Regions from separate parts of the Rhizobium anhuiense bv. trifolii genome, predicted to be linked through region 1. Evidence: riboswitches for the same ligand, from Rfam matches in the RefSeq annotation. Region 1 holds a riboswitch; the other holds the start of a gene.
What was found. A riboswitch is a leader RNA that binds a small molecule or an ion and turns the genes downstream of it on or off. The one in region 1 is predicted to bind cobalamin.
Positions count from the first base shown of each region.

Region 1 (7,381 bases):
AAGACAGGCACGCTGACCGAGGGCAGGCCACAGGTGACCGACATCATTTCCTTCGGATTGAAGGAGGCGCAGGTGTTGTCGCGCGCGGCGGTGCTGGAGCAGGGATCCAGCCATCCCTTGGCCCTGGCTATCCTCAACCGCGCCAAGGCGGACGGCGTTCCCGTGCCGCCAGCCTTTGAGCTGGAAGCGCTGCCGGGCAAGGGTGTCAGCGGCAAGGTCGGCGGCGAGACGCTGGACCTGTTGTCGCCGCCGGCTGCCCGTGCGCTCGGGGCGCTCAGCGCGGAGCAGGATGCATGCATCACGGCGCTCAACGACGAGGGCAAGAGCGTATCGGTGCTGCTTGTCAACGGTATCGCGGCCGGCCTGATCGCCATGCGCGACGAGCCGCGCGAGGATGCCGAGGCCGGGCTCGCTAGCCTCAAATCGGCAGGCGTCAAGGCGATGATGCTGACGGGCGACAACAAGCGGACGGCGGCAGCCGTGGCCGGCATGCTCGGCATCGACTGGCTCGGGGAGATGATGCCTGAGGACAAGCAGCGTGTCGTCGGCGAATTGAAGCGCCAGGGCTTGATCGTCGCCAAGGTCGGCGACGGCATCAACGATGCTCCGGCGCTGGCGGCTGCCGATATCGGCATCGCCATGGGCGGCGGCACCGATGTGGCACTGGAGACCGCGGATGCCGCCGTGCTGCACGGACGCGTCGGCGACGTGGCGCGGATGATCGAACTTTCCAAACGCACGATGGGCAACATCCTGCAGAACATCAGCATCGCGCTGGGGCTGAAGGCGGTGTTCCTGGTGACGACGATCATGGGCATTACCGGGCTCTGGCCGGCGATCCTCGCCGATACCGGCGCCACCGTGCTGGTGACGATCAACGCGCTGCGGCTGCTTCGGATAAAGATATAAGCATTCCCCGACTTCATCCTCCGGCGCCCGTCACCGGCGGGATGTCCCATCGACGATTCGGGCCTGATCTCGAACCGAAATCTTTGGACCGGTCATAGGTCGGCTCCCCTCGTGGGGCTTCTCCACAGCCTGCTGTCTTTAAGCTTTGGTTATCCATGTTCTTCACAGGAATGTAGCGATTTCAAACCTGTCGTAACGCAATGCACAAACCATCCGTTGACGCGAATTTGGATTGGCGTACTATATCTAGTGTTCGAGGTTCCTTCGATTCGTCAGGAATCGCGGGCTAAGACGGGAATACGGTGCGTTTCGCCATGACGGCGCAACAACGCCGGAGCTGCCCCCGCAACTGTGAGCGGAGAGCAACTGTCCGATTTCAGGTCACTGAGGCATGAGGCCTTGGGAAGGCTGGGGCAGGGTGCTTTGACCCGTGAGCCAGGAGACCTGCCTCGAACAAAACGTCCACGGGCGGGGTGTCCGGAAGGTCGCGTTTGCATGGCTGCGGGGATCTCCGCATCGCGTTTCGCAGGCCCGAACCTCCGCCCCTGAAACCTTCGCATTGAGCCACTTCGGGGTGAAGTCATGTCAGTATCTCAATTCAGGCCGCCACCCGCGCAATATAAAGGGCACGTCGCGCCCGGCGGCTGAACGAGCCGCATCGCTGCAAAATACAGAGCCTTTTCGACGGATATCGAGAGATTTCCGATCGATGTCCTGCGTCCCAATCGCGTCGTCACGAGGAATACTATGACCATTACCGTCTACAGCAAGCCTGCCTGCGTCCAGTGCACTGCCACCTACCGCGCCCTCGACCGTCTGGGTGTCGATTATGACATCGTCGATATCTCGCAGGATGCCGAAGCGCTCGATCGGGTCCGCAGCCTCGGCTACATGCAGGCGCCTGTCGTCATCGCCGGCGAGCAGCACTGGGCGGGCTTCCGCCCCGACATGATCAGCGCGCTCTCCTGAGTGAGGACAAGCGGTGGGGTTGATCGTCTATTATTCCAGCCGATCCGAAAATACCCATCGGTTCGTCGCCAAGCTCGGACTGCGCGCGGCGCGCATTCCGACCGGTGGCGTTGACGCGTTCCATATCCGCGAACCCTTCGTGCTTGTTGTGCCGACCTATAGCGGCGACGGCGGCAAGGGCGCCGTTCCCAAGCAGGTGATCCGTTTCTTGAACGATGCGGAAAACCGAGGACACATCCGCGGCGTGATTGCCGCGGGCAACAGCAATTTCGGCGAGACATACGGGCTCGCCGGCGACGTGGTCTCGCGGAAATGCCAGGTGCCTTACCTTTACAGGTTCGAGCTCATGGGTACGGAAGACGACGTCGCCAAGGTCAAACACGGGATGGAACGATTTTGGACACGGGAACAACTCTGACGCGGGATGCGGGCGCAAAACCGCATAACACTTTTGCTCATCCCGCTGGCGAACGCCCTTTGAAAGCGGCCGAAACGCTCGACTATCACGCGCTGAACGCCATGCTGAACCTCTATGACGAGGATGGGCGGATCCAGCTCGACAAGGATCGTTTGGCGGCGAAGCAGTATTTCCTGCAGCATGTGAACCAGAACACGGTGTTCTTTCACAATCTGCGGGAAAAGCTCGATTACCTCGTGACCGAGGGCTATTACGAGCAGGAGGTTCTCGACCAGTATTCCTTCAATTTCGTGCGCGACCTGTTTGACCAGGCCTATGCCAGGAAATTCCGTTTCCCGACCTTCCTCGGCGCCTTCAAATATTACACCAGCTATACGCTGAAGACCTTCGACGGAAAGCGCTATCTCGAGCGCTACGAGGACCGCATCTGCATGGTGGCGCTGGCCTTGGCACGCGGCGATGAGGGCCTTGCCCGCGACATGGTGGACGAGATCATTTCCGGCCGTTTCCAGCCGGCGACGCCGACCTTCCTCAATGCCGGCAAGAAGCAGCGCGGCGAGCTGGTTTCCTGCTTCCTGCTGCGCGTCGAGGACAATATGGAATCGATCGGCCGGTCGATCAATTCGGCGCTGCAATTGTCGAAGCGCGGCGGCGGCGTGGCGCTGTCGCTGACCAATATCCGCGAGGCCGGCGCGCCGATCAAGCAGATCGAGAACCAGTCGTCGGGCATCATCCCGGTGATGAAGCTGCTCGAAGACAGCTTCTCCTATGCCAACCAGCTCGGGGCGCGGCAGGGCGCGGGTGCGGTCTATCTCAACGCCCATCACCCCGATATCATGCGCTTCCTCGATACCAAGCGTGAAAATGCCGACGAGAAAATCCGCATCAAGACGCTGTCGCTCGGCGTCGTCGTGCCCGACATCACCTTCGAGCTCGCCAAGAACAACGAGGACATGTACCTGTTCTCGCCCTATGACGTGGAACGCGTCTATGGCGCGCCTTTCACCGAGATTTCGGTGACGGAAAAGTACCGCGAGATGGTGGCGGATGCCCGCATTTCAAAGAAGAAGATCAAGGCGCGCGAATTCTTCCAGGTGCTTGCCGAAATCCAGTTCGAGAGCGGCTACCCCTATATCATGTTCGAGGACACGGTGAATCGGGCGAACCCGATCGCCGGGCGCATCTCGATGAGCAATCTCTGCTCGGAGATCCTGCAGGTGAGCGAGGCGAGCGACTATAATGACGACCTCTCCTACAAATATCTTGGCAAGGATATTTCCTGCAATCTCGGCTCGCTGAACATCGCCGCGGCCATGGATTCGGCCGATTTCGGCAAGACGATCGAGACGTCGATCCGGGCGCTGACGGCCGTTTCCGACATGAGCCACATTTCCTCGGTTCCCTCGATCGAGAAGGGCAATGACGAGAGCCATGCGATCGGCCTTGGCCAGATGAACCTGCACGGCTATCTCGCCCGCGAACGCATCTTCTATGGCTCGGAGGAAGGCGTCGATTTCACCAACATCTATTTCTATACGGTCACCTATCACGCGATCCGCGCCTCGAACCTCTTGGCGGTCGAACGCGGCACGAGCTTCAAGGGCTTCGAGAATTCGAAATATGCTTCCGGCGACTATTTCGACAAATATACCGACCAGCTCTGGGAGCCGGCGACGGAGAAGGTCATGGCGCTGTTCGAGACGGCGGGCATCCATATTCCGACAAGGGAAGACTGGGCCGCGCTGAAGAAGGCGGTCATGGCCTCCGGCCTCTATAACCAGAACCTGCAGGCGGTGCCGCCGACAGGCTCGATCTCCTACATCAACCACTCGACCTCCTCGATCCACCCGATCGTCTCGAAGATCGAAATTCGCAAGGAAGGCAAGATCGGCCGCGTCTATTATCCGGCACCGTTCATGACCAACGACAATCTCGATTATTATCAGGATGCCTACGAGATCGGACCGGAGAAGATCATCGACACCTATGCGGCGGCGACCCAGCATGTCGACCAGGGGCTGTCGCTGACCTTGTTCTTTCGCGACACGGCGACGACGCGCGATATCAACAGGGCGCAGATCCATGCCTGGAAGAAGGGCATCAAGACGATCTACTACATCCGCCTTCGCCAAATGGCGCTGTCCGGCACTGAGGTGCAGGGCTGTGTGTCTTGTACGCTGTGAGTTGATTTCGGCCGCGAGCCTTTAAGCAAATGGCCCCCTCATCCGCCTGCCGGCACCTTCTCCCCGATGGGGAGAAGACATTTGCGGCAGGCGCGACATCCCCTCTCCCCTGGGGGAGAGGGCAGGGTGAGGGGGCTCCGAGCGCCATCAGATCTATTGAGGACATAATCACCATGAACATCGCCGTAAAGCCGATCAGCCGCGTGCGCGCCGTCAACTGGAACCGTATCGAGGACGATAAGGATCTCGAAGTCTGGAACCGGCTCACCGGCAATTTCTGGCTGCCGGAAAAGGTGCCGCTTTCGAACGACATTCCTTCCTGGGCGACGCTGACGCCGGTCGAGCAACAACTGACCATCCGCGTCTTCACCGGGTTGACGCTGCTCGACACGATCCAGAATGGCGTCGGTTCCATAAGGCTGATGGAAGATGCGGCAACGCCGCATGAGGAGGCGGTGCTTTCCAACGTCTCCTTCATGGAGGCTGTGCATGCGCGCTCCTATTCCTCGATCTTCTCGACGCTGTGCTCGACGCCCGATGTCGACGATGCCTATCGCTGGTCGGAGGAGAATGAATTCCTGCAGCGGAAATCGGCGCTGATCATGGAGCAGTACGGCTCCGGCGATCCGCTGAAGAAGAAGGTCGCGAGCGTCTTCCTCGAAAGCTTCCTGTTCTATTCCGGCTTCTACCTGCCGATGTACTGGTCGAGCCGCGCCAAGCTCACCAACACGGCCGACATGATCCGCCTGATCATCCGCGACGAGGCGGTGCACGGCTATTATATCGGCTACAAGTTCCAGCGCGGGCTGGAGCGGCTCGGTGATGAGAGAAGGCAGGAGATCAAGGATTTCGCCTTCGAGCTGCTGCTCGAACTCTACGATAACGAGGCCAGATATACCGAAGCGCTCTATGACGGCGTCGGGCTGACCGAGGACGTCAAGAAGTTCCTGCACTACAATGCCAACAAGGCGCTGATGAACCTCGGCTATGAGGCGCTTTTCCCGGCTGATGCCTGCAAGGTCAACGCGGCGATCCTGTCGGCACTTTCGCCGAATGCCGACGAGAACCACGACTTCTTCTCCGGCTCCGGCTCCTCCTATGTCATCGGCAAGGCAGTGGCGACCGAGGACGAGGACTGGGATTTCTGAGGTTTGATCGCCGTCTCCCCCTTATCATTTGCTTCCCTATCGCCCACATTCAGCTGAAACTAAATTCAGTACTCGCCGATATGGCGCAGCAGGAGTTTTTGATGTCGTCTCTTTTGGACAAGGCCGGGACTACCGTCGAAGCGGATGATGGCGTCTGGCCGATCCGCAGGAGACGGATCCTCGACTGGCTGGTGAACGAGACGCGCGGCGAGCGGTTCATCGACAACATCCTGGTGGAGATGTGCGAGAAGCTATTGGCATCAGGGGTGCCGGTGGCGCGCGCGACATTGCATTTCAGGACGAACCATCCGCAATGGATTGGCGCCCGCATCCTCTGGAAGGAGGGTCTGACGGAGGCGAAGATCAACACTTTCGCCTATGGTGTCGAAAATACCCCGGAGTTCCTGAAAAGTCCCGTCAATGCGATCCATCAGGGTGCGGAGGAGGTGCGCAAACAGCTGGAAGACACAGCCGACGGCGACGAGGATTCATTCTACCAGGAACTGCGCGACGACGGTCTCACGGAGTATATCGCCTGGCCGGTCGAGCATACGTTCGGCAAACGGCACGTCGCGACATTTTCCACCAGCCGGCCGGGCGGTTTTACGAATGATCATATCGATTCCCTGCGCGACCTGCTGCCGGCCCTGACCCTCGTCAGCGAAATCCGGCTGAAGAACATCATGGCGCGCACGCTGCTGCAGACCTATGTGGGACCGCATGCGAGCGAGCAGATCCTGTCGGGTGTTACGACGCGTGGCAGCGGCGCGACCGTCGGCGCGGCGATCATGATCTGCGATCTGCGCGACTTTACGGCGATTTCGGATCTCTGGCCGCGCGACGACGTCATCCATCTGCTCAACGATTATTTCGACGCTATGTCCGACCCGATCGAGCGCTATGGCGGAGAGATCCTGAAGTTCATGGGCGACGGCTTGCTGGCGATCTTCCCGCTGAGTAAGGAAACGGCCTGTCATGATCTGCTGCAGGCGATCCGTGAGGGCCAGGAGTTGATGGCGCAATTGAACCAGCAGCATGCGAGCAATGGGCGCGAACCGCTGCGCTACGGCGTCGGCGTGCATGTCGGCGATGTCATGTACGGCAATATCGGCTCGCGCCGGCGGCTGGATTTCACCGTCATCGGGCCGGCGGTCAATGTCGCCTCGCGGCTGGAAAGCCTGACCAAGGAGGTCAAGCGTCCGGTGCTGCTATCGCGGGCCTTCGTCGAAATGGCGGGCTGCGCGGAGGAGATGGACAGTCTCGGCACCTTCCCGCTGCGCGGGCTCGGCGAACCGGTCGATGTCTTCGCCTTTCCAGAGGGCAGGTAGCTCAGACCCCTCGCTTGTTTCCCCAAAGCAGCACGTGCAGTTGAGGCAGCACGCGGGCTGCAAACCATTGGTCCGCCGTCACCTTGTCGACAAGCCAGTGCATCCGATCCATCACACCGTCGATATCAATGCGGGCGTCGTCATCGTCGGGCGGCGGCGGGGTGTGGTTGCCGGGTTGGAGGAACAGGGAAATTTGCGGATAGCGCTCACCTGCCCGTCGGGCAAATTCGTAGTCGGCATCGTCGAAGACGACGATCTTCAAGGCGATCTCAGGACCACCGGTGGCCAGTCGAAGACAGTTGTCCACCTGGTCCCAATCCGTCAGCATTCCGCTGGATGGCGGTTTGGGGCTGATGACCAGGACGTCGAGATCGCGAAACCAGGCCTGGGCTATGCTTCCCTGCGTTTCCAGTGCAAAGCGGTATC
Region 1 is NZ_CP098803.1:4,473,629-4,481,009, reverse strand. Features, by position in the region: gene NE851_RS30580 (heavy metal translocating P-type ATPase) at 1-909, shown strand, start outside; cobalamin riboswitch at 1,149-1,375, shown strand; gene nrdH (glutaredoxin-like protein NrdH) at 1,657-1,878, shown strand; gene nrdI (class Ib ribonucleoside-diphosphate reductase assembly flavoprotein NrdI) at 1,892-2,296, shown strand; gene nrdE (class 1b ribonucleoside-diphosphate reductase subunit alpha) at 2,275-4,479, shown strand; gene nrdF (class 1b ribonucleoside-diphosphate reductase subunit beta) at 4,653-5,627, shown strand; gene NE851_RS30555 (adenylate/guanylate cyclase domain-containing protein) at 5,729-6,955, shown strand; gene queE (7-carboxy-7-deazaguanine synthase QueE) at 6,957-7,381, opposite strand, start outside.

Region 2 (7,381 bases), 1.2 Mb from region 1:
TCGCAGCACTCTGCGCAATCCTGGCCTCGACGAAACTGCGGGCGATGGCAAGGGCCGCGTGGAAGGCACGGTCGTCGGCAGCGGGGTCGGCATCGTCGAAGACCGGTTTCAGCGTTTCCAGCAGAGCCGGCAGCGTCAACCCGGCCAGCGGCCCGGAGGGGCTGAGCGCGCCATTGTCCGTCAGGTCGACCGGCAGCACGAAACTGGCGTCGAAAGAACCATGCAGCGTCTCGACATGTGCTTCGGGAAGGCCGGAGGCTGCGAGATAATCACGGCCGTAATGCTTCCAGATCAGGCCGAAGGAACTGTAGGGCTGGCCATCGTCACGCAACGGCGCGCCGCGCTGGTGGTGGTCGAATATCCCGGCGGCAGGGTCATAGGCGCCGCCGACATCGTAGATGATGCGATCCTTGCCCGGCGTGATCCATTCCGGCGCCCGGCTGCGGACGATACGCGCCTGCGGGAAAAGCCGGGTCAGGATGACGCTCGACAGCAATTCGTCGGCATGGAAGCCACCGGAATGGGTGACGAGGAAATCGGGGATCATAAAAGGCCTTATCGTTCTCGGCGGGTTCGCCTAGGATCAGCACCAGATAGCGGTTGGCGGATATGACGACAAGTCTCTCTGGGATAAGGCTCTTGGACTTGGCCTTGATTATGTCTCGGATGCGTCATTTGCAACCCTCGCGAAACTGCCTATTCTGCCGCCACCACAAGTGAATAGCGACATTTGCGAAAACGGAAGACGCAACTCCGCCCTTCCCGGCTACCTCATGCTCAGTTCCAAGACCGATACCAACGATCTGTCGGATTTGTCTGAAGACGCTTTGGCCGAATTCGGCCCCTTGCTCGCAAGGGTTCAGAGCGCCCTGAAACGGAAATTGAATGCCCAGCGCGTCTATATCGGCCGATACGGGCACACGCCCGGTTATCCGATCCATTTCCATGTGATCCCGATATATGACTGGGTGGAGGAGTTGTTCTGGAAGGACGCTCGATATCGCCTGCTCCAGAGTTTTGCAGAGGGTCCGGGGGAAACCGCAACGGATGGCGCGGAACTGACGCTGTTTGTCTGGCGCGAATTCTGCGAACGCACAGAGCCGCCGCCCATCAGCGGGCCATCGGTCTCAGAGGTCATCAAGCTGTTGCGGGAGGCAATGCGGTTTTCGGCGCCTGAAGCCTAAGACAGCGCCGGTCCCGGCTGTCTTGCGACGAGCGCACGGCGCCAGGCCCGGAAGAAGGCCAGTGAGGTCATACCCCTCCTTGAGATCGAAATTCCCCGCCGTTCCTTAATCCATGACGTATTGGATATGATGCCGGCCATGCACGGCCGATTTCTGGACATGGGCGCGAACGCCGAAGACCCGGCCGATCATCTCCTCCGTCAGCACATCCTCCGGCGCGCCCGAGGCGATGACCTTGCCCTTTTGAAGTACCGCCAGGCTGTCGCAGAACATTGCCGCCAGGTTGAGATCGTGCAGCGCGACGATACAGGTGATACCGAGCTTCGAGATCAGCGAGAGAATGTCGAGTTGGTGCTGGATATCGAGATGGTTGGTCGGCTCGTCGAGCAGCAGTTCGCTCGGCGCCTGCGCCAGCGATCTCGCAATATGGACGCGCTGGCGCTCGCCGCCCGACAGTGTCTGCCAGAGCTGGCCTGCCCTCTCCCGCATGCCCGTCCGCGACAGCGCCTGGTCGACGGCAGCGTCGTCTTCGGCGCCCCAGGACGACAACAGCCCGCGATGCGGGGTGCGGCCAAGCCGCACCACATCGCGCACGGTCAACTGCGTATCGGTCGTCGACTGCTGCTCGACGAAGGCGACGCGACGCGCAAGGGCTGCGCGCGACAGCGAGGAAATGTCGTCCTCGCCGAGCCTGATGACACCGCTGCGAACCTTGCGCAGCCGGCAGATCAATCTGAGAAGGCTCGACTTTCCGGAACCGTTCGGCCCGAGCAACCCGAGCACCTTGCCCCTTTTCACCGTCAGGCTGACGCCGTTGACAATGACGTTGTCGCCGGCGGCAAAGCTCACCTCGTCGACGTTGATGCTCATGCATTCCCTCGTACGCGATAGAGGATGACGGCGAAGGCCGGCGCGCCGAAGAGCGCGGTGACGACACCGATCGGCAGGATCTGCTGCGGTATGATGATGCGCGAAAGGATATCGGCGCCGACCATGTAGATGGCGCCGCCGAGCGCCGTTGCCGGCAGCAGCCGCCCATGGGCCGGCCCGACAAGGAAGCGGGCGGCATGGGGTATGACGAGGCCGACGAAACCGATCGAGCCCACCATGCTGACGACGCTTGCCGTCATCGCCGCCGTCAGGGCGAACAGCACGATCTGGACGCGGCGCACGGCAATGCCGAGCGAGGCGGCGGCGTCCGTGCCGAACGCGAAGGCATCGAGCGCCCGCACATGGGCCATGCAGACGATGAAGCCGGCAAGCGCGATCGGCACCGAAAGGTAGACATCCGGCCAGCGTACGCCGCTGAGCGACCCCAGAAGCCAGAACAGGATGCCGCGCGCCTGCTCGGCATTCGCCGATGTCGTCACGATGTAGGAGGTGAGCGCGTTGAAGAGCTGCGAACCGGCGACGCCACACAGTATGATGCGTTCGCCGGTTCCCCCCGCACCCGTCGCCAGGAAGCCGACCAGCAAAAAGGCCATGACTGCGCCGATGAAGGCCCCGCTCGACAGGCCGAGAATACCGTAGCCGAAGCCGAGAATCATCACGCAGACCGCTCCCGTCGAGGCGCCGGCGGAGATGCCGAGCACATAGGGTTCGGCCAGCGGATTGCGCAGCAGCGCCTGCAGGATGGCGCCGCAGAGCGAGAGCGACGCGCCGGCGCTGGCCGCGACGAGGGCGCGGCTCAGCCGATAATCCCAGACGATGCCCTGGTGGATGCGGCTGAGCTCGAAATCGGTTCCGAACAGGCGGTTCGAAACCGCCTCAGCCGTCGTCGCAAGCGGGATGGCAATCTCGCCGATGGAAACGGCGAGACTGATCATCAGTCCAAGAAGGAGAAGCGCGGCAATGGTGAGCGCGGCGAGCGCCCACCATCCCTGCCGCCTGAGCGATACTGTCTTCACTGTGCCAGGCCGAAGGACTTGATGCCCTTCGCCAATGTCTCGACGCCGTCGATCGTACGGATCGTTGGATTCATCGATTGCGCATCCATCATCACGAAGTGCCTGTTCCTGACGGCATCGAGTTCCCTGGTCACAGGGTCGTTCTCGAGAAAGTCGAGCTTGACCTTGGGATCGTCGGCCGCATAACGGCGGCGATCCATCGTCGCCAGCACGATCACCGCCGGGTTCGCCTGGGCGATGGTTTCCCAGCCGACCAGCGGCCATTCCTCTTCGGTTGTCACGACGTTCTTCGCGCCGATCGTCTTGAGGATATAGGCAGGCGCGCTGTTCTTGCCGGCGATGAAGGCGTCGCCGTTGACCTCCTTGCTGGAGAACCAGAAGACGACCGGTAGGTTCTTGCCCGTTGCGCCCGATATCGACGCCACGGCATCCGCCTCGCGCTTCCTCAGCGTGGAAATCAGCGTGTCGCCGCGCTCCTTGACGTCGAAGATCTCCGAGAGTTCGGCGATTTCCCGGTAGATCAGATCCATCGTGAACAGCTCCCCACGCACACCGTCGCCGCCATCGGTGTTGACCTTGGCGACGCAATCGGCCGGCGCGAGAAAGGTATTGATCCCGAGATCCTTGAACTGCTCCCGCTTGCCGACGGAGCCCTGCGCGCCGACATGCCATTCGAACTCGGCCGCCACGAGGTCGGGCTCCTGCCCGACGACGGATTCGAAGCTCGGATCGTTGTCGGCGAGGCGTTTGATCTTGCTGTTGGCCTCGGCATATTGCGGCAGGACGGGGCCAACCCAGACTGCGGTTCCGGCGATCTTGTCGGCAAGGCCGAGCGAGAACAGAATTTCAGTCATGCCCTGGCCGATCGAAACTATCCTGGCGGGCGCCTTCTGGAACGTCACCTGCTGGCCGCAATTGCTGACGGTCAGGGGATATTGGGTCGCGGCCAAGCTTGGTGCCGCAAGGCCGGCCAGCCCGAAGGCAAATGTCATGATGGCGAGAAATTGACGCATGAAAACCTCGATGATGGGAAAACAGGCACGGCCGCGCCGCGCGCATATACGCAACGCTGAAGTCACGCCGACGCGTAGACTAGCCGCGGGAGGCCCAATCGAGACGGATGCATGCCGATATCAGGCGAAGGTTCAGAAGGTCAATCATGTCTGTTCCTTGTCCGGGCATCCCCGCCCGGTTGATTGGATCGCGATTGACGGCAGGTCTCCTGGCTTGCGGATATCCGTCTTTCATCCGCCTTCCCGCGATATCCGCAGTGGCGTAGCCTTTAGGCCAAGGGCATGATCGCTCCGCGATCAACCCCGAGATCGACAATCCGCTTACAGTTGCGGGGGCAGCCACGGTCTCGGTCCCTACTGGGTCGTCCTCACCGTGTTCCCTATTAATCCCCTTGGAGTCATCTTCAGGGAACCGTCTCCCCCAGTTACGTCGCCTGCCCGCGCGCCGTCAATGATTATTCAGAGGGCGCCGCGCCACCGGCGGATAAATATATCGCGCGCATGGCTGCGCGCCGCCGTTCGGTGCGCAAACTGCCGGTGGCGGTCGGTTGATATTGCGGCGAAAGGCGCTTCCTTACGATAAACTGCCTTGCCTATGAAGCAGTTGGGGAACATGGGTGCCGGCTGCTATTGGTGGGGATGACTTCGCCGGGGCTGCTATAGGAAACGCGCTTTGAACGATGCGGCGGTTGCCAGGGCCGCCCCCTCACAACGCATCCAGCGGAATCTTCAGATACCGCCGGCCGTTCTCCTCCGGCTCGGGCAGCCGCCCGCCGCGGATATTGACCTGCAGCGCGTGCAGCATCAGCTTCGGCTTCGGCAGCGTGCGGTCGCGCGCCTGGCGCAGCGCCACAAAGCCGGCCTCGTCGATGCCCGATATATGCGGATTGGCGCGCTTCTGGGCGGCAACCGTGCTTTCCCAGCGCGGGTGGCGGCCACCCGGCTGATAGTCGTGGCCGGAAAACAGCCGGGTCTCCTCGGGCAGCGACAGGATCGCCTGGATCGTGTGCCAGAGGGCGCTGGCGCTGCCGCCCGGGAAATCCGTGCGGGCGGTGCCGGAATCCGGCGTGAACACCGTATCGTGCACGAAGGCGGCGTCGCCGATTACATAGGTGATCGAGGCGAGGGTGTGCCCGGGCGAAAACATCACGCGGGCCTTGAGCGTGCCGATCTCGAACGTCTCGCCATCGGCACACAGCCGGTCCCATTGCGAGCCGTCGGTCGCGAGCGCCGGCCAATTGTAGATCTCCTTCCAGAGCGCCTGCACGTCGGTGACATGGGCGCCGATCGCCGTCGGCGCACCGGTCTTTCCCTTGAGGTAATACGCAGCGGAGAAATGATCGGCATGCGGATGCGTGTCGAGGATCCACTCGACCGTCAGCCCTTCGCTCTCGATATGGGCGAGGATGGCGTCGGCATTGGCCGTGCCCGTCGCCCCCGACATCTCGTCGAAATCGAGCACCGGGTCAATGATGGCGCAGCGTTTCGTCGCCGGGTCGGAAACGACATATTGCACACTGCAGGTGCGGGGCTCGAAGAAGGCCTTCACATGAGGTACCTGCCCTGCCCGCTTCTCCAGCCAGCGCCGCGCGCCGGCAAGATCGAAGCCGAGGCCTTGACCAAAGGCCTCGACATCCCCGGACTTCATCCGCCCGTCCAGCGCCTCGCCCAGCGCATAAAGCGTCAGCGCCCGTGTGCCGCTCTTGCAATGGGCGACGACCGGCCCCTTCGCCTCAGCTATCGCCGCCTGAAAGGCGCGGATATCGGCCTCGGTAATCTCGGCCCCCTTCACCGGCACGAAGCTGTAGGCGATCCCGGCGGCGGCGGCTGAAGCCTTCTCCGCTGCATTACCGGGTTGCCCCGGCTCCTCGCCATCCGGCCGGGCATTGATGACGGCGGCAAAGCCGTCTGCCGCGAAAGCACCAAAGTCCGCGGCGCCGGGCTGCCCCGTCACCGATATCAGCTCATTGACCCTCACGGATGTCATCGAAGCCCCCGCGCTGCCCTCATCAGGCATTATCGCATGTATATCGACACAATCTCACAAGTATATTGCCGAGCGCAAGAATAGACCACTTGTCGCATCCCCGAGCTTGCCGCCGGCCCGCAAAGCCTGACGAAACCGGCGGGAGAGGCTCCTCATACTTCCGCCCGGCCCGGCTCCTCCGGTCAAAACGACAGCGTCGCAGCGCCCTCCTTGATCTCGGCATGCATGGCGCTGGCGCCGACGATGACGACACCGTCGAGCATGTCCTCCTGCGTGTAACCGCGCGAGGTCACGCAGGGCGGGCAGGCCCAGATCGTGCCGCCGCGCTGCTGGAAATTCTCGATCAGCATCGACAGCGGATCAAGCGGCGGCACATGTGTCATGCGCTGGCCACCCTTGCGCACCAGATCGATCCCGGTGCTGGTGAGGAACACCGAGACCTTCAGCCCGGCGGTGATGCCGCCATTGGCAATGGTGAAGGCGACGGAGGACAGTTCGGATTCGATGCCCTTGGTGATGAGCACGACCAGTTTGTCGCTTTGAGTTTGCATAGTATTCTCCCAGTGAATTGAAATGAACGCTCACCACGAGTGAGCGAGAACACCATAGGAGGGTGCGCGGGGCGCGTATTTGGCCGGGATGCGTGAAGCCTTGTCCGAAAATCCAGGCGTTGCGGGTGTCGTGCGCGACGACGTGTTGTCGGCGCTGCTTTCGACGATCCGCCTGTCGGGATCGCTGCAGTTCTGCTTCATGCCGACGGGCGACTGGCAGACGGATGCCGCGCCGGCCTTAGCAAACCTCTCGGCCAAGGCTTCGGGCACGATGCCTTTTCACATCGTCGTGGCCGGCAGCTGCTGGCTGAAGACGGAAGGGGAAGAGACCGATCTGGAGGCCGGAGACGTGCTGGTCTTCCCCTTCGGCACCGGACATCAGCTCGGCGCGGGAAGGGACGGCATGCTGGTGCTGCCGACGCGCGACCTGCCGCAGAAGCCCTGGCGTGAGATTCCCGTGCTGCGCTATGGCGAGGCGGCGCAAAGGGTGCGGCTGCTCTGCGGCTATCTGCAATGGGACGGCTTGAGCTTTGCGCCGCTGCGCCAGGCGCTGCCGAAAATGATCCATGTCAGGACACGGGCCGTCAATGACGGCGACTGGTTGCGCGCCACCATCCGCCAGATGATCGAGGAGGTCGACAGGCCGCGCGCCGGCGGAGTTTCCATGCTGCCGCGGCTGACTGAAATCGTGTTCATCGAGATCCTGCGCCATCAGATCATGATGGCCGAACCGCGCTCG
Region 2 is NZ_CP098803.1:3,238,675-3,246,055, forward strand. Features, by position in the region: gene NE851_RS24735 (MYG1 family protein) at 1-547, opposite strand, end outside; gene NE851_RS24740 (HIT family protein) at 693-1,184, shown strand; gene NE851_RS24745 (ABC transporter ATP-binding protein) at 1,290-2,054, opposite strand; gene NE851_RS24750 (FecCD family ABC transporter permease) at 2,051-3,091, opposite strand; gene NE851_RS24755 (ABC transporter substrate-binding protein) at 3,088-4,104, opposite strand; cobalamin riboswitch at 4,287-4,536, opposite strand; gene blh (bifunctional sulfur transferase/dioxygenase Blh) at 4,811-6,091, opposite strand; gene NE851_RS24765 (DsrE family protein) at 6,274-6,642, opposite strand; gene NE851_RS24770 (AraC family transcriptional regulator) at 6,731-7,381, shown strand, end outside.
Region 2: another riboswitch for cobalamin. It lies ahead of NE851_RS24755 (ABC transporter substrate-binding protein); the one in region 1 lies ahead of nrdH (glutaredoxin-like protein NrdH).